2 regions of the Amycolatopsis sp. w19 genome follow, and region 2 is predicted to be linked to the other one. Evidence: riboswitches for the same ligand, from Rfam matches in the RefSeq annotation. Region 2 holds a riboswitch; the other holds the start of a gene.
The links. Region 2 has a riboswitch for cobalamin ahead of metE (5-methyltetrahydropteroyltriglutamate--homocysteine S-methyltransferase). Riboswitches for the same ligand answer to the same signal wherever they lie in the genome.

Region 1 (7,154 bases), on a different contig from region 2:
TCCTGCGGAAGGGTCTGCGCCGCCGCGAGGGTGATCGCGCCGCGCATCCCCGCCCAGCCGAGCACCACCCCACCGCGCCAGCCCAAGGTCTCGGTGAGCCGGAACTCGACGTCGGCGGCGGCCCGGTCGAGCCGTTTCCGGAAATGCGCCACCCGCCTCGGTGACGCCTTGTCCAGCCGTTCGGTGACGGCGGGATTCGACTCGTCGCCCCGCAGCACCGCCTGCGTCGTTTCCAGCCGGGGCTTGAACCGAGCGGCCTTCCGCTGCTCGCGGTACAGGCCGCCGACCAAGGGCCCGACGAAGACGATGCGCGCGACGATGACGAGCGCCGACGCGGCCAGCCCGATGCCGAGCGCGCGCCACACGCTCGAACCGTCGTCGTGCACCTCGTCGATGAGGGTTTTGACGCTGAGTCCCATGAGCAGGAACATCGCGCTTTCCAGCAGGAAGGCCGCGGTGCGCCAGTTGACGGCCTCGGCGAGCCGATCCGTCGCGCGCAGATGCCGCGGGGCGAGGTGACCGGTCACGAGGCCGGCGACGACGACCGCGAGCACGCCAGAGGCTCCGGCCTCTTCGGCGGGCAGGAACGCGATGAAGGGGACCACGAAGGAGATCGCGGTGTTGAGCACGGCGTTGCCCAGCAACGCGCGCACCCGGACGTTGACGATCCCGACGAGCAATCCGATCCCGACCGCCACGACGACCGCGAAGACGAACTCTCCCACGATGCCCCAGACGGACACCGACCCGGCGACCGCGGCGACGGCCGACCGCAGCAGGACGAGCGCGGAGGCGTCGTTGACCAGTCCTTCGCCTTCGAGCACGGTCAGCAGCCGGGGCGGGAGGCCGAGCCGCCGTCCCACGGAGGTCGCGGCGACGGCGTCGGTGGGGCTGATGACCGCGCCGAGCGCGAACGCGGCGGGCCAGCCGATGTCCGGGATCAGCTCGTGGAACAGCCAGCCCGCGCCCAGGGTCGTCCCCACCACGAGCAGCACCGCGAGACCGGTGATCGGCCGGATGTTCCGCCGGAAATCGACCACCGGCATGTTCACCGCCGCCGAATACAGCAGCGGCGGGAGTACTCCGGCGAGGATCAGCTCCGGTTCGACCTCGGGATGCGGGACGCCGGGCAGGAAGCTCAGGCCGATACCGGCCACCACGAGGCTCAGCGGAGCGGCCACGTTGAGCCGTTCGGAGAACGCGGCCACCAGGACGATGCTGACGACACCGAGGACGACGACGAGGGTCAGGTTCACCGGGTTCACGTGTCCTCTCGCCGGTCAGTGGCTTGCCGTGTCCATTGGACACGAGGTCAGCGGACCCGCAAGTCGGAGCCGGTCAGTGCGGTGTGTCGCGAAAGCCACCTCGCCTGCGGTGCGCGAAGCCGCCCAGGTACCGAGGCCGCCGAACGCGTCGTGAGTGGCAAAGAGCGTTTCGGTGGCGACCGACAGGGTGAAGGGGACCTTCCCCTCATCGCACGAGCGGAAAGTCCCCTTCACCCCGGCCTGCGGTCCTCATGGGTGGCAGAGTCCGAGCAGGTGTTGCGAAAGCCACTTTCGCAACGTTGAAGGTTGCGAAAGCCACTTTCACAACATCCGGAGCCCTTCAGCGCAGCGCCGCCAGGACGTAGTCGTCGCCGGACTGCCACACCGGGGCCACCTCCGCGAAGCCCGCCGCCCGGAGCAGCCTGGTGTGCTCCTGCGGGCTGAGCCGGTTGCCGTAGCCGGTCGAGATGCCGCGCAACTCTTCGGCCGTGAAGCGCTCCCTCAGCGCGGGATCCGCGGCCACCGCCGCCCACCAGGTCTTCCAGTCCTCGTTGGCGTGGACCCCGGCACGGGCCGCGCGGCGCTCCTTGACGACTTCGGCGAGCTCGCGGATGGCCGGTTGCTCGTCGTAGAGGTGGTCGCCGTTCACGAGCGCTCCGCCCGCCCTCAGCGCGACGGCGAGGTCACGGTAGACCTCGGCGAGCCGCTCGGGGCGCAGCCAGTGCAACGCGGTCGTCGAGACCGCCGCGTCGACCGGCCGCCACTTCAGCCGGCCGCTCTCGGCGAGATCGGCCCGGACGTACTCGATGTCGCTCCGCTCCGGCCGGGTCGCGCGGGCGAGGGCGAGCAGGAACGGGTCGTCGTCGAGGCCGACGATCCGTGCGTGCGGTAACCGCCGGGCGAGCCTGGTGGTCAGCGAGCCGGGGCCGCAGCCTAGGTCCAGCACCAGCGGCTCGGCGACGTCGCGGCAGACGTGTTCGACGACGTCGATCACCACGGTGAAACGTTCTTCACGGTCGGCGACATAGCGTTCCTGCTGCACGTCCCACCGGCGGACCCAGTCCGCCGCGAGCTTCTCGTCCACCGGCCTCCCCTTCGTGATCTTGATCCTGTGTAGCACACGCCGGTCATGGGTTACCGTGTGCGCCACAACGTAAGAAGGTGCCCGTCGGGGGAAGCCGGTGTGAATCCGGCGCTGACCCGCAACCGTGATCGGCCGCCGAGCCGTGAGCCGGACTGCCCGCCGGACACCGCCAACCCCAACTGTCGTGGAGTGCGGAGCGGGGTCCCGTTCACGTGCGGTCGCGCGCCCGGGACAGTGCTCGACGTCCCGGAGGTCCCTATGACGCGTCATCCGCTCACCCGTCGGAGACTGCTCGCGCTGGCCGCGCTCACGCCGTTGGCCGCCTGCGGGACCGCGCCGGCGGACACGGGCCGGTTGCGAGTGGCGTTCGCCGCGGGCGGGTCGAAGGAAACCCTCGACCCGTCCCAGGTTTCGCTCTTCGTCGACCAGGCGCGGGCCAAGGCGCTCTTCGACACGCTGGTCGCCTACAACGCCGACACCTCCTTGCGACCGCGGCTGGCCGAGTCCTGGGAAAGCGACGTCGCCGGCACGCGCTGGCGGATCCGGCTGCGGCAGGCGGCCTTCCACGACGGTCGTCCGGTCACCGCGGACGACGTGCTCTACAGCTTCCGGCGGATCGCCGACCCCGCGCTGGCTTCCTCGTCGCGGCAATACTTCGCGAAGGTGGACTTCGCCCGCAGCAAAGCGGTGTCCCCCACCGAAATCGAGCTGACGCTGACCGCGCCCGACTTCGAATTCCCGTCGGGCTGGGGCGCTCCCGGCGCGGAGATCGTGCCCGCCGGGACGACGGACTTCACCGCGCCGGTCGGCTCGGGGCCGTTCCGTTTCGTCTCGTTCACCCCCGGCGACGCGGCGGTGTTCCGCAAGAACGAGTCGCATTGGGACGGCGCGCCGAGTATCGACGAGCTGGAATTCGTGCCGGTCAACGAAGAAACCGCGCGCGTCAACGCGTTGCTGTCCGGGCAGGTCGACTACGCCCACGACCTCGCGGCCGGAACCGCGGCGCGGCTGGCGGGCGACGGACGCGTGTCACTGCTCGAAGCCAAGGGAACGACGATGCAGGGCATGATGCTGCGCCTGACGCAACCCCCGTTCTCCGACCCGAGGCTGGTGCACGCCGTACTGTCCGGAGTGGACAGAGAGGCGTTGAACCGCGTCGCGCTGGCCGGACGCGGGGAGATCGGCAACGACCTGTTCGGCAAGGGACTTCGCGGGTATGCCGCGGACATCCCCCAACGCCGCCGCGATGTGGACCTGGCCCGGTCGCTCGTCCGCGAGGCGGGCGCGGAAGGGCTGGCCTTCGCTGTCGAGACCAGCGACGTCGACCCGGGTTTCGCCACCGCGGCCACGCTGATTTCCCAGCAGCTCAAGGAGATCGGGCTCGCCGCCACCCTGAACACCCGCGCGTCGAGCACCTATTTCAGCGAGGTCAAGACCAAGGGCGTCGCCGCGCTCACCCGCACGGCCACCCTGCCCGTCCCGACGTTCCTCAACCAGCGCTTCCGCACGCGCGGCTCGAACAACGTGAACGGCTTCGGCTCGCCGGAGTTCGACGCGCTGCTGGATCGCGCCACGGCCACCGCGGACGAACGCGCCAGGCTGGCGCTGTTCGGCGACGCGCAACGGATCGTCCACGAAACCGGCGGTCTGCTCGCCTGGGGGTTCAGCACCTGGACGATCGCCGTGTCGAAACGGGTTTCCGGGGTGGTGACCGCGCCGCCGAACACCTTCGATTGGGCTCGGTTCGACCGCGCCCGGCTGTCCTGACGTGCGGGGTCACGTCGTACGACGGCTGGGTTTCGCCATGGTGCAGGCGATGTTCGTGCTGGTCGCGACGTTCGCCGTGACCGCGTTGCTGCCGGGCGACGCGGCCTCGGTCGTGCTCGGCGAACAGGCCACCGACGAGCAGGTGGCGACCGTCCGCCATCAGCTCGGGCTCGACCAGCCGCTGCTCGACCGGTTCGGGAACTGGCTTTCGGGGCTGGTCACCGGCGATCTCGGCCGGTCGCTCGTGACCGGCGCCCCGGTGGCCGACGAGATCGTCCGCCGTTTCGCCGCCACCGCGGCGCTCGCCGGGGTGACGCTGCTCGTGCTCGTTCCGCTCGCGCTGGTCGTCGGGGTGGTCTGCGGGCTGCGCGAAGGATCGCGGATCGACCGCGTGCTCACCGCGGTCACGCTGTTCCTGCATTCGATCCCCGAGTTCGTCCTCGGGCTGCTGCTGGTCGCGGGTTTCGCCGTGCACACCGGACTCCTTCCGGCCACCGCGGCCGGAACGGATCCGGCCGCGCGGCCCGAAGTGCTGGTGCTGCCGGTGATCGTGCTGGTCGCCCGGCAGCTGTGCGACGTCGCCCGGCAGCTGCGGATCGGGATCGCCGAGCAGACCCGGGGTCCGGTGGCCGAGCATCTGCGCCTGCTCGGGCTGCCCGAACGCACCGTGGTGCTGCGCCATCTCCTGCCCGCGGCCGCGGCTCCCGCCGTGCAGCAGCTCGCCCGCGCCGTCGAAGGACTGCTGACCGGCACGGTGATCGTCGAATCCCTGTTCGCGATCACCGGGCTCGGCACGGGTTTCGTCGAAGCCGTGCAGAACCGGGACATCCCGCAGGTGCAGGGTTACGTGCTGGTGTTCGCCGGCGTGGTCGTGCTCGGGAACCTCGCCGCCGATCTGGTCGCCCACCGGCTGACCCCGCGCCGGGAGCTGGTCACGTGGTGAGCCGGGCACTCGGGTGGTCGCTGCTCGCGATACCGCTCCTGCTCGCGGTGGCCGGGCCGGTGCTCGCGGGCCCCGTGGTGTCGGTCGGCGCGCCCTGGCAGGCGCCGGACGCCGCGCATCCGCTGGGCACCGACGTTCTCGGCCGCGACGCGCTCACGGTGATCCTCGCGGGCGGGCTTCCCGTGATCGGGATGACGGTCGCCGCGCTCCTGCTCGCCTATCTGGCCGCGCTGCCGCTCGGTCTCTTCGCCGCGGGGCACGGACGGCGGGCCGACGAAACCGTGATGCGCTCCCTCGACCTCGTGCTGGCCTTCCCGTCGCTGCTGGTGCTCATGGTGCTCGCCGCGACCGGGCACCGCGGGCCCGGTGTGCTCATCCCGGCCGTGGCCGTCCTCCAGGTACCGGCGATCACCCGCGTGGTGCGGGCGGCCGCACTGGCGCCCGGCTGCCGTACTGCCGTGGAAGCCCTGACCCTGCAAGGAAAACCTTGGTGGCGCATCCAGCTCGGCTACGTCGCCCGGCACGTCACCGGCCCGGTCGCGACCGACGCCGGCACCAGGCTCGGCGTGGTGCTCTACCTGCTGGCGTCGGCGAACTTCCTCGGCTTGGGCCTGCCCGCCGACTCCCCGGACTGGGCCGTGGTCATCGAACGCAACAGCGAGGCCCTCTACACCGCACCCGCGGTGGTCCTCGTGCCCGCCGCACTGCTGATGGCGCTGTGCGTCGGCACGAACCTCGTCACCGATCGGCTGCTCGCCGCCCGGCGGGTGATCGCGTGACCGTCCTGGAGATCACCGGCCTGTCCGCCCGCGCCGGGGAAACCGTTCTGCTCGACGACGTCTCACTGACCCTCGAACCGGGCCGCGTCCTCGTCGTGCTCGGCGCGTCCGGCGCGGGGAAGACCACCCTGGGCCTCGCCGCGACCGGACGGGCACGCCCGGGGATCACGCTGTCCGGTTCGGTCCGGACGGCCGGGGCCGTCGGCCATCTGCCGCAGCAACCGTCGGCGGTGCTGGACCCGGTCCGCCGCTGCGGACCGGTGCTGGCCGAACTCGCCGGGCTTCACCACCGTGGCCGCGCCGCACGGTTGGCGGCGGCCCGCACCGCCCTGGCGGAGGCGGGACTGGAGCCGGAGCTGTGGCGCCGGTTCCCGCATCAGCTGTCCGGCGGGCAGCAGCAACGCATGGCGCTGGCCACCACCCTCGTGACCCGGCCTCGCGTGCTCGTGCTCGACGAGCCGACCAGTGGTCTCGACGAGGCGAACAGGGCCGTGCTCACCGCCAGGCTCGCGGAGCTTTCCCGCTCCGGTACGGCGTTGCTGGTCCTGACCCACGACCTCACGCTGGCGCGTGCCCTGGACGGCGACGTCGCCGAACTCCGCGACCACCGTCTCCTGCCGTGCGAGGGCGTCCCCGAATACGCGCGCCTCGACGAGCCCGCGCCCCCGTCGCCGACGTCGCCGGTGCTCGTCGTTCGCGGACTCACGGTGCGTGCCGGGCGGACGCCGCTCATCGAGGACGTCGATCTGGAGGTGGCGGCGAGCAGCCGCACCATGCTCACCGGCGTCTCGGGAGCGGGCAAGACGACACTCGGCCGCGCACTCGCCGGATTGACCCCGCCGACCGCGGGCACGATCGAAGTCGACGGCGTCCGGCTTCCCCGCCTCGCCCGTCGTCGCGACCGCGCGCAACTGCGAGCCGTCCAATACGTCCACCAGGACAGCCGCGCGTCCTTCGACGAGTTCCGCGGGGTGCTCGACCAAGTGGCCGACACCGCACGCCTTCTTCGCGGTCTCGGTCGCGAAGAAGCCCGGCTCGAAGCGACGGAGATCCTGGATGCCCTCGGCGTCGACCCGGCCGACCGCCGCCCCGGTCTGCTCTCCGGCGGCCAGCTCCAGCGCTGTGCCGTGGCCCGCGCGCTCCTTGCCCGTCCCAAGGTCCTCGTCTGCGACGAGCCGACCTCCGCCCTCGACGCGGCCAACCGCGCCCGGCTCTGGGATTTCGTGACCGCGACGGCGCTCCGGCACGGCATCGCGCTGCTCGTGATCAGCCACGACACCGCGGCCGCCCCGTTCGTCGACGGCACGTTCACCATG
Region 2 (7,154 bases):
ACGACAGCCGAGGAGACGGCCGAGCGCGGCATTCGCCTCCACGATGGTGCCGTTGGCGTCGGCGAGGGCGATCCCGATGGGAGAGGCGGAGTAGAGCTTGGAGAAGCGCAGCAGCGCCGGCTGATGCTCGGGCTCGGCACGGACGGCGTCCTGGGCGACGCCGAGCAGGAACCGTTCGAGTTGCTCCTTGGGAAGCGATACTCCTTTAGTGTCAGCGAGCGTCTCGGCCCATCTCCGGGCCACGTCCACCAACCCTGGCGCGGAACCAGGTTCGGGCACACTTCACCTCTTCATGCGCGGTTGATGGCCAGCTCAGACCGGGTGCCCGAGCCCACGGACCCACACTAGGTATGAGCCGACCGGGTGTAGTGCCACGGCACCATGCGCGATCCGGGGTGTCTACCGGCTGAAAGGGTGATCGCTGCTACACGAGTGGTGACCGGAAGTTACCAAGAGTGCTCGATCGTGGACATGGGTTCACCGAGGCGTCAGGTGGATCGGCAGGCCGTCCGCCGGCACGGGCAGCGACACGTAGTCCCAGCGCGCGGTGTAGCCCTCCGGGACCGACCAGCGATACGCCCGCAGCATCTCGTGCAGCAGCGCCTTCACCTCGAACGTCCCGAAATGCAGGCCGATGCATTTGTGCGCCCCGCCGCCGAACGGCATCCACGCGTAGCGATGCGACTTGTCCTCGCGGCGGTCCTCGCCGAAGCGGTCCGGGTCGAACCGCATCGGATCCGTCCAGTGCTCCGGGGAGAAATGGTTGACGGTCGGGGAAATCCCGACGAGTGTCCCTTCGGGAATGAAATGCCCGAGAACCTCGGTGTCCTTAACGGTTTTCCTGGTCAGGGAAGGAACCGGGGCCACCAGGCGCAGGGCTTCCTTGATCACCAGGTCCAGCGTCGTCAGGGTCTCCAGCGCTTCGATGTCGGGTACGTCGTCGCCGAGCGCGAGCGACTCCCGGCGCGCGCGTTCCTGCCACTCCGGGTGCTTGGCGAGGTGGTAGACGGCGGCGGCGCTGGTGATCGTCGACGTGTCGTGCGCGGCCATCATCAGGAAGATCATGTGGTTGACGACGTCGGCGTCGGTGAAGCGGTCGCCGTCCTCGGTGGTGGCGTGGCACAACGCGGTGAAGAGGTCGTCGCCGTCGCTCGCCCGTTTCGCGGGCAGGTTCGCCGAAAAGTGGCGTTCGAGGACCTTGCGGCCGTGCAGTCCCGCCGCCCAGCGGCCACCGGGGACGGGGAACCGCACGATGGCCGTGCCCGCGCGCACGGAATTCACGAACGCGCGGTTGATCGCGGCCGCGTCGTCGCCGGAACTCATGCCCATGAACACACGGGTCGCGACGTCGAGCGTGAGTTGCTTGAGGGACCAGTAGATCCGCGGGTTCGGCCGGTCGGCCCACGCGGCGATACCGTCGCGCAGGGCCGGGCCCATCTGGTCGACGTAACCGGTGAGCCGCTGCCGGGTGAAGGCCGCCTGCATGATCCGGCGGTGCAGATGGTGCTCGCCGAAGTCGAGCAGCATCAGGCCGCGGTCGAAGAACTGCTCGATGAAGAACTTCCAGCCTTCCTGGGAGAAGGCCTTGTCCTTGTTCACCAACGCGATCTGGGTGGCCTCCGGGCCGGTGAGCGCGACGATGCGGCGCCCGAACGCGCCCATCCACGACACCGGTCCGTAGGTCTCGTAGCGTTTGAGGCCGAACTCGATGCCGAAACGCATGAAGTCCAGCGCGTGCCCGATGACCGGCGGGCCCTCGTCGCCGAGGACGGGTTTGAGACCCGGCGGGGCGGGCGCGAGTTCGCGGACCGGCCAGGTCGCGCCGAGCCAGCGCTGGTCGACCGAACGCGGCAGGGGGATCGAAGTGAGCGGCGGAACCCGCTCGCGCAGCGCCCCGGTGACCTTTTCGACGGCGTTCGCCATGGTGACCATCTCCCCGCTGAGACCGGTTACCGCTCCACCATCGCACCCTTATTGACGCCTTGACAATACCTCGATGGAAGTTCCGTGAAGGCCTCCTTCACTACCTTGAGGGTAGGGAAGGAGGCCTTCACGGACCGGTCAGGCCAGTTCGGAGCGGACCGTGTGGGCGGCCGCGACCAGGTTCCGCAGGGCCGGTTCGACCTCCGCGTAGCCGCGGGTCTTCAGGCCGCAGTCCGGGTTGACCCAGATCCGCTCGGCGGGCACGGCGCCGACGGCGGTCCGCAGCAGGCCGCTGACCTCGTCCACGCCGGGGACACGCGGCGAGTGGATGTCGTAGACACCCGGCCCGACGCCGCGGCCGAAGCCCGCCGCGCCGAGATCGGTGACGACCTCCATCTTCGACCGCGCGGCCTCGATGCTGGTGACGTCGGCGTCGAGCGCGTCGATCGCCTTGACCACCTCACCGAATTCCGAATAGCACATATGTGTGTGGATCTGCGTGGCGTCGTCGATCCCGGAAGTCGCCAGCCGGAACGAAGAAACCGCCCACGCGAAGTACGCCTCGTGCGCCGCCGCGCGCAGCGGGAGCAGCTCCCGCAACGCCGGCTCGTCCACCTGGATGACGCGGATGCCCGCCTCCTGCAGGTCGTGCACCTCGTCGCGGATGGCCAGCGCCACCTGACGGGCGGTCTCGCCCAGCGGCTGATCGTCGCGGACGAACGACCACGCCAGGATCGTCACCGGTCCGGTCAGCATGCCCTTGACGGGTTTGCCGGTCAGACCCTGCGCGTAGCGAGCCCACTCGACGGTCATCGGCTCCGGACGCGAGACGTCGCCGTACAAGATCGGCGGCCGGACGCAGCGCGAACCGTAGGACTGCACCCAGCCGAAGTCGGTGGCCGCGAACCCGGCCAGCCGCTCGGCGAAGTACTGCACCATGTCGTTGCGCTCGGGCTCACCGTGCACCAGCACGTCGAGGCCGAGGTCCTCCTGCAGCCGGACGACACGCTCGATCTCCGCCTTCATCGCGGCTTCGTAGCCCGCGTCGTCCAGCGAACCCGCCTTGTGCGCGGCCCGCGCCTTGCGGACGTCGGTGGTCTGCGGGAACGAGCCGATCGTCGTGCTCGGCAACGGCGGCAGCTTCAACGCGGCCTGCTGAGCCGCCGCCCGCCGGGCATAGGGGGAGCGGACGGTGTCCTCCGGCCGCAGCGCCTCCAGCCGGGCGCGGACCCCGCTGTCGGCCAGGTCGGCCGCCGTCGCGCGATCCGTGGCCGCGGCGCGGGCGGCGGAGAGGTCGACGCCCTCTTCCTTCAACGCACGCCCGAGCAGGACGACCTCGTCGACCTTCTGCCTGGCGAAAGCGAGCCAGCCCTTCAGCCGCGGGTGAAGCCCGTCCTCTCGTTCGACGTCGTAGGGCACGTGCAGCAGCGAACAGGACGTCGACACGCTGACCGACTTCGCGGTGCCCAGCACCGTCGCCGCCCGGCTGAGCGCGCGGGTCGGATCCGTGCGCCAGACGTTGCGCCCGTCCACGACACCGGCCAAGACCTCCTTGTCCCGTAAGGCGGGCTCGGCGGCGACGGCGTCCACAAAGGACTCATCGGACACGAGATCGACGGCGATGGCGTCGATCGGGGAACGGGCGAGCACGCCGAGTCCGCGTCCGAGCCCGCCGAAGTATCCGGCGACCAGGATCTTCGGCCGCGCGGTCTCCTTCGCGAGCCGGTGGTAGGCGCGGATGAGCGCGTTGAGTTCCCGTTCGCTGCGATCCGCGGCGAAGGCGGGCTCGTCGAACTGGACCCACTCGACGCCTTCGTCGTGCAGACGGCGCAGTAGTTCGACGTAGGCGTCGAGAAGGTTGTCGAGCAGCTCCAGCGGGCGGAAGCCTTCCGGAGCCGTCTCGGCCGGTTTCGCGAGCAGCAGGAACGTCACCGGGCCCACCAGCACCGGCCGGGTCTCGACGCCGATCGCGCGGGCTTCGCGGTACTCGTCCAGCGGTTTGGTGCCGGTGAGCGAGAACGTCGTGTCCGGGCCGAGTTCGGGGACGATGTAGTGGTAGTTCGTGTCGAACCACTTCGTCATCTCCATCGCCGGCGCGTCCTGCACCCCGCGCGCGGCGGCGAAGTAGGTGTCGAGCGGCGAGAGGCCGAGCGTGGTGAAGCGCTCCGGCAGCGCTCCGAACAGCTCGGTGGTGTCGAGCACCTGGTCGTAATGGGAGAACGTGTTGGAGGGGACGGAATCCAGTCCCGCGTCCTTGAGTTCCCGCCAGGCGCGGGTGCGCAGTGCGCGGCCGGTGCCGAGCAGTTCGGCCTCGCCGATCCTGCCCGCCCAGTAGCGTTCGAGTGAACGCTTGAGTTCCCGGTCCGGTCCGATCCGGGGGTAGCCCAGCACTGTCGTGCCGATTTCGGTCACAGCTCTCTCCTCGCGAGCTTGTCGTCGGAGCCCGGGGCGCGCAGGAGTGACCGCCGTTCGGTCGTGCCCATCCCACGAGGCCCGGACTCACGCACGCCGTCGGCGCGCGTACCACGGGCAGGTCTTCGGACTCGTGGGCGACTCGCTCGCTCCTACCGGCCGTCGCTTCCCGGGGCGCCATGTCCCAGTGCTTTACCGTGTCTCGCACGGTGACGGCTTTCGTTCCCACATACCGCTGCGGGGCAGTCCCGGATTCGCACCGGGTTCCCTGTTACCTCGACCGGCCTGGGAGGCCGGGCGAACCAGTAGCACTCCGGAGCGTACCGCGAAGGAGAAGTACATGAAGGCCCCCTTCCTGTACCTAGGCGCAAGGAAGGGGGCCTTCATGTACTACGTGTCGGTGATCAGTCCCAGTCGAGGGCGCCACCGGACTGGTACTCGATGACGCGGGTCTCGAAGAAGTTCTTCTCCTTCTTGAGGTCCATCGCCTCCGACATCCACGGGAACGGGTTCTCGGTCTCGCCGAAGATCGGCGCGAGGCCGATCTGCTGCGCCCGGCGGTCGGTGATGAAGTGCATGTACTGCTCGATCAGCTCGGCCGAGAGCCCGAGCATGCCGCGCGGCATGGTGTCGCGGGCGTAGGCGACCTCGAGTTCGCACGCTTCGGTCAGCATCGTCCGGATCTCCGCCTGGAACTCCTCGGTCCACAGGTGCGGGTTCTCGATCTTGATCTGGTTGATGCAGTCGATGCCGAAGTTCAGGTGGATCGACTCGTCGCGCAGGATGTACTGGTACTGCTCGGCGATGCCGATCATCTTGTTCCGGCGGCCGAGCGAGAGGATCTGCGCGAAACCGGTGTAGAACCACATGCCCTCGAAGATCACGTAGAACGCGACGAGGTCACGCAGGAAGTTCTGGTCGGCTTCCGGGGTGCCGGTCTCGAAGTCCGGGTTCTCCAGGTTCTGCGTGTACTTCAGCGCCCACGCGTCCTTGTCCGAAATGGACGGGACCTCGCGGTACATGTTGAACAGCTCGCCCTCGACCAGGCCGAGGCTTTCGCAGATGTACTGGAAGGTGTGCGTGTGCACGGCCTCCTCGAACGCCTGGCGCAGCAGGTACTGGCGGCATTCGGGGTTGGTGATCTGCCGGTACACCGCGAGCACGATGTTGTTGGCCACCAGGGATTCCGCGGTGGCGAAGAAGCCGAGGTTGCGCTTGAGCATGGTGCGCTCGTCCTCGGTGAGGCCGTCGGGCGACTTCCACAGCGCGATGTCGGCCTGCATGGCGACCTCGGTCGGCATCCAGTGGTTGTTGCAGCCGGCGAGGTACTTCTCCCACGCCCAGGTGTACTTCATCGGCAGCAGCTGGTTGACGTCGGCGCGGGCGTTGATCATCCGCTTGTCGTCGACGTTGATGCGGGCGGCGCCGACTTCGATCTCACCGAGGCCCGTGGCGTCGGCGGAGGCGTCAAAGGTGGTCATGAAAGCTCACTTCACGAGTCGGGGGTCGTGAGTGGCGATTCGGGTCAGAACCCGAATCGCCACTCACGACGATGTCTTACTGGCAGGCTTCGCAGTCGGGGTCGTCGATCCGGCAGGCGGCGCCTTCGGTGGCGACGAAGTCGACGTCCGAGACCTTCGGCATCTCCTTCGGCTCCGGCTTGGCGGCCGGGGCAGGAGCGGTCACCGGCACGGCCGGAACCGCGGCGGAAGCCGACGGCGCGGGCGAGGCGGCGGGAGCCGGGGCGGCGGCGGGCTTCGGCGAAGCGGGTGCGGCGGGGGCCGGGGTGGCCGAGACCGCGTTCAGCTTGCCGTCGGTGCCGCGCAGGGTGCTCTTCTCCACGTGCGTCGCGGACCGGGCCCGCAGGTAGTACGTGGTCTTGAGGCCCTTGTGCCAGGCGTAGCGGTACAGCTCGTCGAGCTTGCGGCCGCTGGGCGCCGCGATGTACAGGTTCAGCGACTGGGCCTGGTCGATCCACTTCTGGCGCCGCGAACCCGCGTCCACCAGCCACTTGGACTCGATCTCGAACGCGGTCGCGTACAGCGCCTTCAGGTCGTCCGGCACGCGGTCGATCTGGCCGAGGCTGCCGTCGAAGTACTTCAGGTCCGAAACCATGACCTCGTCCCACAGCCCGCGCTCCTTGAGCGAGCGGACCAGGTGCGGGTTCACCACGGTGAAGTCGCCGGACATGTTCGACTTGACGAACAGGTTCTGGAACAGCGGCTCGATCGACTGCCCGACGCCGCAGATGTTGGAGATCGTCGCGGTCGGCGCGATCGCCATCACGTTGGAGTTGCGCATGCCGACGGTCTTGACCCGCTCACGCAGCGGCGCCCAGTCCAAAGTGGACGAAGTGTCGACGTCGAGCGCGTCGCCCTGGCGGGCGTCGATGAGCAGCTGCATCGAGTCGATCGGCAGGATTCCCTTGCTCCACAAGGAACCCTCGAACGTCTGGTACTGGCCGCGCTCCTCCGCGAGGTCGGTCGAGGCCGAGATCGCGTAGTAGCTGATGTGCTCCATGCTCGTGTCCGCGAACTGCACGGCCTCGTCCGAGGACAGCGGGACACCGATCTCGAACAGCGCGTCCTGGAAGCCCATCAGGCCGAGGCCGATCGGGCGGTGACGCAGGTTGGAGCGGCGCGCCTCCGGGATCGTGTAGAAGTTGATGTCGATCACGTTGTCGAGCATGCGGACCGCGGTGCGCACGGTCTTCTCGAGGCGCTGGGTGTCCAGGCCCTCGGGGGTGACGTGCTTGAGCAGGTTCACCGAGCCGAGGTTGCAGACCGCGACCTCGTCGGTGGTGGTGTTCAGGGTGATCT

Region 1: it holds a riboswitch for cobalamin, as region 2 does, so the genes downstream of both, ACSMFO_RS33230 (ABC transporter substrate-binding protein) here and metE (5-methyltetrahydropteroyltriglutamate--homocysteine S-methyltransferase) in region 2, are expected to answer to the same signal.

The regions. Positions count from the first base shown of each region.
Region 1 is NZ_JBPQFM010000023.1:25,289-32,442, reverse strand. It holds gene ACSMFO_RS33240 (cation:proton antiporter) at 1-1,256, opposite strand, end outside; gene ACSMFO_RS33235 (class I SAM-dependent methyltransferase) at 1,606-2,349, opposite strand; cobalamin riboswitch at 2,373-2,527, shown strand; gene ACSMFO_RS33230 (ABC transporter substrate-binding protein) at 2,608-4,116, shown strand; gene ACSMFO_RS33225 (ABC transporter permease) at 4,118-5,059, shown strand; gene ACSMFO_RS33220 (ABC transporter permease) at 5,053-5,838, shown strand; gene ACSMFO_RS33215 (ABC transporter ATP-binding protein) at 5,835-7,154, shown strand, end outside.
Region 2 is NZ_JBPQFM010000002.1:498,463-505,616, reverse strand. It holds gene ACSMFO_RS06815 (putative bifunctional diguanylate cyclase/phosphodiesterase) at 1-243, opposite strand, end outside; gene ACSMFO_RS06810 (cytochrome P450) at 478-1,923, opposite strand; gene metE (5-methyltetrahydropteroyltriglutamate--homocysteine S-methyltransferase) at 2,062-4,335, opposite strand; cobalamin riboswitch at 4,435-4,657, opposite strand; gene ACSMFO_RS06800 (ribonucleotide-diphosphate reductase subunit beta) at 4,740-5,816, opposite strand; gene ACSMFO_RS06795 (ribonucleoside-diphosphate reductase subunit alpha) at 5,893-7,154, opposite strand, start outside.